Regions from separate parts of the Microbacterium wangyouchuni genome, predicted to be linked through region 1. Evidence: riboswitches for the same ligand, from Rfam matches in the RefSeq annotation. Region 1 holds a riboswitch; the other holds the start of a gene.
The links. A riboswitch is a leader RNA that binds a small molecule or an ion and turns the genes downstream of it on or off. The one in region 1 is predicted to bind FMN.
Positions count from the first base shown of each region.

Region 2: it holds a riboswitch for FMN, as region 1 does, so the genes downstream of both, ribD (bifunctional diaminohydroxyphosphoribosylaminopyrimidine deaminase/5-amino-6-(5-phosphoribosylamino)uracil reductase RibD) here and pnuC (nicotinamide riboside transporter PnuC) in region 1, are expected to answer to the same signal.

Region 1 covers NZ_JBPTMA010000003.1:22,482-25,884, reverse strand. Annotated here, with positions in the region: gene ACSS7Z_RS06775 (HNH endonuclease signature motif containing protein) at 1-1,536, shown strand, start outside; FMN riboswitch at 1,579-1,707, shown strand; gene pnuC (nicotinamide riboside transporter PnuC) at 1,781-2,497, shown strand; gene ACSS7Z_RS06765 (J domain-containing protein) at 2,497-3,403, shown strand, end outside.
Region 2 covers NZ_JBPTMA010000002.1:264,456-267,858, forward strand. Annotated here, with positions in the region: gene ribA (GTP cyclohydrolase II) at 1-36, opposite strand, end outside; gene ACSS7Z_RS04580 (riboflavin synthase) at 33-665, opposite strand; gene ribD (bifunctional diaminohydroxyphosphoribosylaminopyrimidine deaminase/5-amino-6-(5-phosphoribosylamino)uracil reductase RibD) at 665-1,705, opposite strand; FMN riboswitch at 1,757-1,900, opposite strand; gene ACSS7Z_RS04590 (Fpg/Nei family DNA glycosylase) at 1,971-2,834, opposite strand; gene ACSS7Z_RS04595 (LacI family DNA-binding transcriptional regulator) at 2,872-3,403, opposite strand, start outside.

The DNA.
Region 1 (3,403 bases):
ATCCAACGCCGGTTGGATGGTGCGATCGTCGAGGCCACAGATCGTGTGGTTGAGCGGGATCAGTGTGAACGTGCGGCACGACTGAGCACACAGCTCGGATGCCGGGATGCTGCCGAGGTGTTGCGGCGAACGCTTCTTGTCGACGGGTATGCCGCCCGCCGGTACGTCACCGCGGCCACTGCCGTGCACCGGGAGTTCGACATCACATCGGGCGGGCTGCTGCCGGGGCGGTTTCCCCAGCTGGCCGCAGCGCTGGCTGATGGGGCGATGTCAGTGAGCGGGTTCTTGGCCTGCACGGTGCCACTGCAAAAAGCCGCGCGGATCGGGCTCGCCGATCGCTTGGCCGCAGATGCGGTGCTTGCGCGGTTCGCGACTGGGCTCCCGCTGGACGGCGATGGTGGTGATGACGCGGACGGTGGCGCGGACGGTGGCGCGGACGGTGGCGCGGACAGTGCCGCGCGCGGTGACGGTGGCGAGAGCGCACCGCCGCCGACGACCGATGAGTTGGCCGGACTCACCGCGCACATCATCGCCCGCCTCGACCCGGACGGCGCCGAGCCGAAAGACCGTGCGGGCAAGCGACGCCGCTACTTCACGATCGGACGCCTGCGGGACGGATCCGTGCCCGTGCGCGGCGAGCTGCTCCCGGAGGTCGCCGCACAGCTGGAGAAGCTGGTCGACAGCCTGATGAACCCGAAAGCGGATGACGAGGCTCGCGCTGGAGGTCCCGTGCGATTCCGCCCCTCCGACGACGACGTGAGTGATGACGAGGGCAGTAATGACGCTGACGCCGACCCCGAGGCCGAATACAGCGCCACGCCTGCTGCCGCGACCGCCGATGATGATGCGGGGCTCTTCGACCGCGCCGATGGCCTCCCGGCTCACAAAGCCGCATCGCCTCCACCTGAGGCGGCCGATCTGCGCACGCATGCGCAGAAGCGGCACGACGCGTTCGCGAGCATCGTGATGGTCGCCGCAGCATCCGGAGGCATGCCCACACTCAGCGGCGCTGCGCCAACCCTCGTCGTGTCCGTACGCGACGAAGACTTCGCCAACCGCACCGGGCGAGCCACCGTGGAGGGCGCCGGATACGACGTCCCCCTCGGCGCCGCCGACCATGCGGCATGTGCAGGCGGGGTCGAACGAGTGCTCTTCGACGAGCATGGCGCGATCGTCGCGATCAGCACCAGTGCGCGCATTTTCACCGGCCGTCAACGCCAGGCAATCGTGCTCCGCGACCGAAAATGCCTCATTCCCGGGTGTGACATCCGTGCGGAATGGTGCGAGATCCATCATGTGATCGAACACGCCCGCGGCGGGCCGACCCACACAAGCAACGGTGTTCCCCTGTGCTGGCATCACCACCGCACCCTGGATGAGCAAATCTGGCAGGTTCGCATGCGCAACGGGGTGCCCGAAGTCCGCGGTCCCACCTGGTGGGATCCCTACGGAAAATGGCGATCGCCCCACCTGGACTATCGAGCCGTCGACGAAGCCCTCGACACCGAGCGCGTCGCCGCGTGGGCCACCTGGTGAGTGCTCACACGCCCCATCAGGGTATTGTTCCGAGTGAACACACACGTGCTCCGGGGTCGGTGTAATTCCGAACCGGCGGTCATAGTCCGCGACCCGAAGCCCTCCGGGGCCGAGGTTGAACCGGTGAAATTCCGGTACCGACAGTCACAGTCTGGATGGGAGAAGCACGATGGTCGACATTTCGCGGTGACGCGAGAGATCGACCCTCATCACCCTCGGCAGCACCGACGCCGAGAGGATGACCGTGGAACTTCTGCGCTGGCTCGTTGACGCCTTCAACTCCCAATGGATGCTGCCCGGCGGGCAAACACTGCTGATCCGCGAGGTCGTCGGCAACATCTTCGGTCTCGCAAGCGCGCTCGGCGGCATGCGCCGCAGAATCTGGGCTTGGCCCGTCGGCATCGTCGGAAACCTGCTGCTTCTGACAGTGTTCCTCGGGTCGATCCTCAGCCCCGAGCACTCCCTGCCGAATCTGCTCGGTCAGGCCGGACGCCAGGTCATGTTCATCGCGGTCGCGATCTACGGCTGGATCCGCTGGCGCCAGGCGAGAGCCGACAACGGTCAGGTGACCCCACGCTGGGCGCCGAGCGGTGCGCGCATCGGTCTCGTCCTCGTCATGGTGCTCGGTACCCTCGCCCTCACGCCGCTGTTCCGCGTGCTCGGATCATACGAACCGGTGTGGGCGGATGCCTGGACCTTTGTCGGTTCACTCCTGGCGACGTACGGCATGGCCAAGGGGTGGACGGAGTTCTGGCTCATCTGGGTGGCGGTCGACATCGTCGGCGTACCCCTGCTGTTCAGCGCCGGTTACTACGCCACCGGGTTCATGTACGTCTTCTACGGCGTCTTCACCGCGGTCGGCTTCGTCGTCTGGTGGCGAGCGCACACGAACGCCAAACCGAAGATCGACACGATCATGCCGGATCCCCGCGTGGTCGAAGTGGAGGACAATAGGGACTGATGTTCGACAGCCCCCTTTCCGCGTCTGCCTACGAGGTTCTCGGCGTCGACCCGACGGCGACAGACGATGAGCTGCGTCGCGCGTACCGGCTGAGGCTGCGTCAGACGCACCCAGACACCGGCGGTGATGCCGCCGACTTCATCCAGGTGCAGCGCGCCTGGGATCTCATCGGCACCCCCGAGGGCCGCGCCGCATATGACCGCGGGCACGGTTTCTCGGCAGCATCCGATGAACCGAGCTGGGACGGCTGGCAGCCGCCCCGCCCGCAGACCGACACGCGTCCGCGCGCTCGCTCGTACGGACATCCGGGAGGCTGGCGACGCGAGCGCTACCTGCGACTGATCCGCGAGTGGGCGGGCCACGGCGTCGACGTGCCCGACCCCTATGAGCCGGCGCTGGTGCGATCCGCGCCGCGCGAGGTGCGGCGACTGCTCGCCGACGCCCTCGCCGAGGAGGAGACTGCGCGCACCGTCTCGGATCTCGGCATGGGGTTCACCGTGTGGCACGACGTTCAAGCGGGGGCGGATGCCGATGCCAAGCTCGACCACGTGGTGCTCAGCCCGTCCGGGCTCTACGGCATCCTGTCGGAGGATTTCAGCGAGGTCGTGCGGTTCCGTCGTGGCGAGATCATCGGACGCGGCGTGGACGGTCGGGCGCCAGTGGCGACCCTGCTCGCCCGCATGCGCGTGATCGCCAAGGCCGCGCGCGTGCGCTTCGGCGGGGCGATCGTGGTGCTGCCGGATGACGATCTCGAGCAGGCGATCAACGAGCTCGGCAAGGTGCGTGGCATCCCGGTGGTCGTCGTGCGGCGCAGCGCGCTGGCGACCGTACTCCGCCGCGGCGTGCCGGGTGCGCGCGACATCGGCGGCAACGAACTGTTCGATGTGCGCACCCGACTGCAGCAGA
Region 2 (3,403 bases), on a different contig from region 1:
AGACGTGAGAGCTTCTTCGATGGTGGCAAGGCTCATCGCGAGCCTCCTTCCGAGACAGCCCGGAACGCGAGGAGGCGTTCAACATGGCGGGCGAGGATGTCAGTTTCGAGATTGACGCGGTCGCCGACGGCGCGGGTTCCGAGCGTGGTGGCGGTGAGGGTTTCCGGGATGAGCGAGATTTCGAACCAGTGCGACGCGGTCAGTGAAGGGTCTGACACCGCACTCACCGTGAGGGATGTGCCATCCACCGAGATCGAACCCTTGTCGACGACCAGCGGTGCAAGCTCGGCCGGCAGCGAGACACGCAGAACGCTCCATTCGACGCCAGGACGCACCTCCAGAACTTCGCCCGTGCCGTCGACATGTCCCTGGACGATATGGCCGCCGAGACGTGCACCGACGGGCATCGCCTTTTCAACGTTGACGCTGGTGCCGACGGATACTGTCGCAAGCGCCGATACGTCGAGCGTCTGCTTCATCACATCCGCGGCGAAGGAGTCTGAGGTCGACTCGACCACGGTGAGGCAGACGCCGGAGACCGCGATCGACTCGCCGTGCACAGCATCCTGAACAGCGCGCGGCGCTCGCACTGTCAACCGCCAGCCGTCACCAGACGGGGCGATGGCAGTGATCTCGCCGATCTCTTCGATGATTCCGGTGAACATCAGCGGACTCCCTTGCTCTGCGGTTCTGGGGCGGTCGGGTGCGCGATCGCCAAGAGATCGGCGCCGAGCGGCACCCACTCGTCGATCGTCAGACGGCGGGCGGCATCGATCGTCGGCACGCCGATGTCAGTCAGCGCCAGGCGATCGCCACCCAGCAGGACCGGGGCGATGTAGGCGAGCACACGATCAGCGAGGCCAGCGGCGATGAACGCGCTAGCCAGCGTCGGGCCGCCCTCGATGAACACGCTCTGGATGCCGCGAGCATGCAGGTCGCGGACCACGACGTGCAGATCGCGGGTGCTGAAGAAGAGTGGATCGTGCGGGTGGCGGTGCACGGCAGCATCCGGTGGTGTCGCGCGGGACCCGATGACGACGGGGATCGGCTGATGCGCGTACAGGGTGTCGCCGTCACGTGCGGTGAGGGCCGGATCATCGGCGAGCACGGTGCCGGTGCCGACCACGATCGCGTCGGCCTCGGCCCGGCGGCGGTGCACATCGGCGCGTGCATCCGGGCCCGTGATCCACTGACTGGTGCCATCGGTCGCAGCCGCGCGTCCGTCCAGGCTCTGCGCCCATTTCACGGTGATGTGCGGGCGGCCCGCACGCTGAGCGGTCAACCAATCGGAGATCACCGCGCGGGCGGCGTCTGTCTGTTCGCCGGAATCAACATCCACACCGGCATCGCGCAACCTGTCGGCGCCGCCACCGGATGTGGCACCGGGATCATCCAGCGCGTAGACGACGCGGCTGATCCCTGCTTCGATGAGCGCCAGGGCGCAGGGGCCGGTGCGGCCGGTGTGGTTGCAGGGTTCGAGGGTGACGACGGCGGTTGCGCCGCGAGCCGCACCGGGCGGCAACTGCGACAGCGCGTCGACTTCGGCGTGCGGAGTGCCGGCACCACGGTGCCGGCCTTCGGCGATGATGTCGCCGGCGGGGGAGAGGATCACAGCCCCGACCTGCGGGTTGATCCCGCGGGGTCCGAGGGCGGCGAGCTCAAGCGCACGCGTCATCGCGCGGCGCTCTGCGTCGTTCACTGCCATCCGTCGTCCTTCGGTTTTCCTCCGGGGATGATAGACGGCGCGCTCTCGCGCATCGTGCTGCCTCCCTTCCGGACTAGCGAGATTTCTCTCGCATCACCGTCGGTCCCGGAATTCCACCGGATCGGCATCTGAATATCTCAGACACTCGCGGACTGTCACCGCCGGTTCGGATTCACACCGACCCCGGAGCACGTTGATGCTCAGTGTACTCAACGCGTGGACGCACATTTCATTCCGCGTCGGGCAGAGAGGATTTGCGCCTATGTCACTTGAGTAGCCGTGACAGCCTGCGGTCCGCGAGGATCTTGCCCCCGGTCTGGCAGGTGGGGCAGTACTCCAGCGAACGCTCGGCGAAGAACACACTGCGCACCTCATCGCCGCAGACCGGACACGCCTCGCCGCGGCGCGCGTGCACCCGGAACCCCGCGCGTTTGGCGTCCTTGAGGTCGGCCGGTGGTTTTCCGGATGCTGCGGCGACAGCATCCGTCAGCGTCGTCTGCATCGCACGGAACAGACGATCGATCTCTTCATCGGCCAGTGTTGCGGCGATCGCGTACGGCGACATGCGCGCGGCGTGCAGAATCTCGTCGGAGTAGGCGTTTCCGATGCCCGCGATCACCGATTGATCGCGCAGCAGTCCTTTGATCTGCGTGCGGCGCCCCGCAATCAGCGTGGCGAAGGTGTCTCGGGTGAACGATTCCCTCAGCGGATCCGGTCCGAGCCGCGCAATGCCGGGAACGTCTGCGGGATCTCGCACCACGGAGACGGCGAGTGACTTCTTCGTGCCGGCCTCGGTGAGATCGAACCCACTGCCGTCGTCGAGGGCGACACGCAGCGCAATCGGAGATCTTCCGGGTCTGATCACTGTTGATGGCAGCTTCTCGTACCAGCGCAGCCAACCAGCTTTGGCGAGGTGGAAGACCAGATGCAGATCCTCACCGCAGGAGAGCACGACGAACTTGCCGTACCGCGTGGCGGCTGTGACTGCTGCCCCCTCCAGCGCGGTATTCGGCGGATCATACGTTTTGAGAGCTGCGATCTCTCCGACGCTCGTGCGCGTGATCGTCCGTCCGACGGTGCGCTCGCCGAGGAAAGTGACGAGCCCGTGGACTTCCGGCATCTCCGGCATGGCATCATCCTGCCATCGGTATCCGACGCTCGAAAGGTCAGCCGCGGCCGGAACTCTCCCGCACGATCAGTTCGTAGCCGATGTCGACGTTGGTCGGTTCGAGAGTGTCATCATCGAGAAGCGCGAGCAGGGAATCGACGGCCCGATCGGCGATGGCCTGCTTGTCCGGGGCGATCGTGGTCAGCGATGGCACCGAGAATTCGGCCTCCTGCACATCGTCGATCGAGGTGATCGCGACGTCTTCCGGCACCCGCACGCCCATGTTCGCGAAGGCGCGGATGGCGCCGAACGCCAGCATGTCGGTGAAGCAGACGAGGGCGTCGAAGCGGGTGCCCGCCTGCCACGCCTGCGTGATGCCCTCCAGCCCCGCCTGTCGACCGAAGCGATCGGTGTAGAGCACGAGTTCCGGGTCGAAGGGGATGCCTGCCTCGTCGAGAGCCTGGCGATAGCCGCTCAATCGCAGCCGGGAGCTGCGATAGAGCTCGGAGTGATACGCACCCAGCGTGGCGATGCGGCGGTGTCCACGCTCCAGCAGGTGCCGGGTGATGTCTGCCGTCGCTGCGACGTTG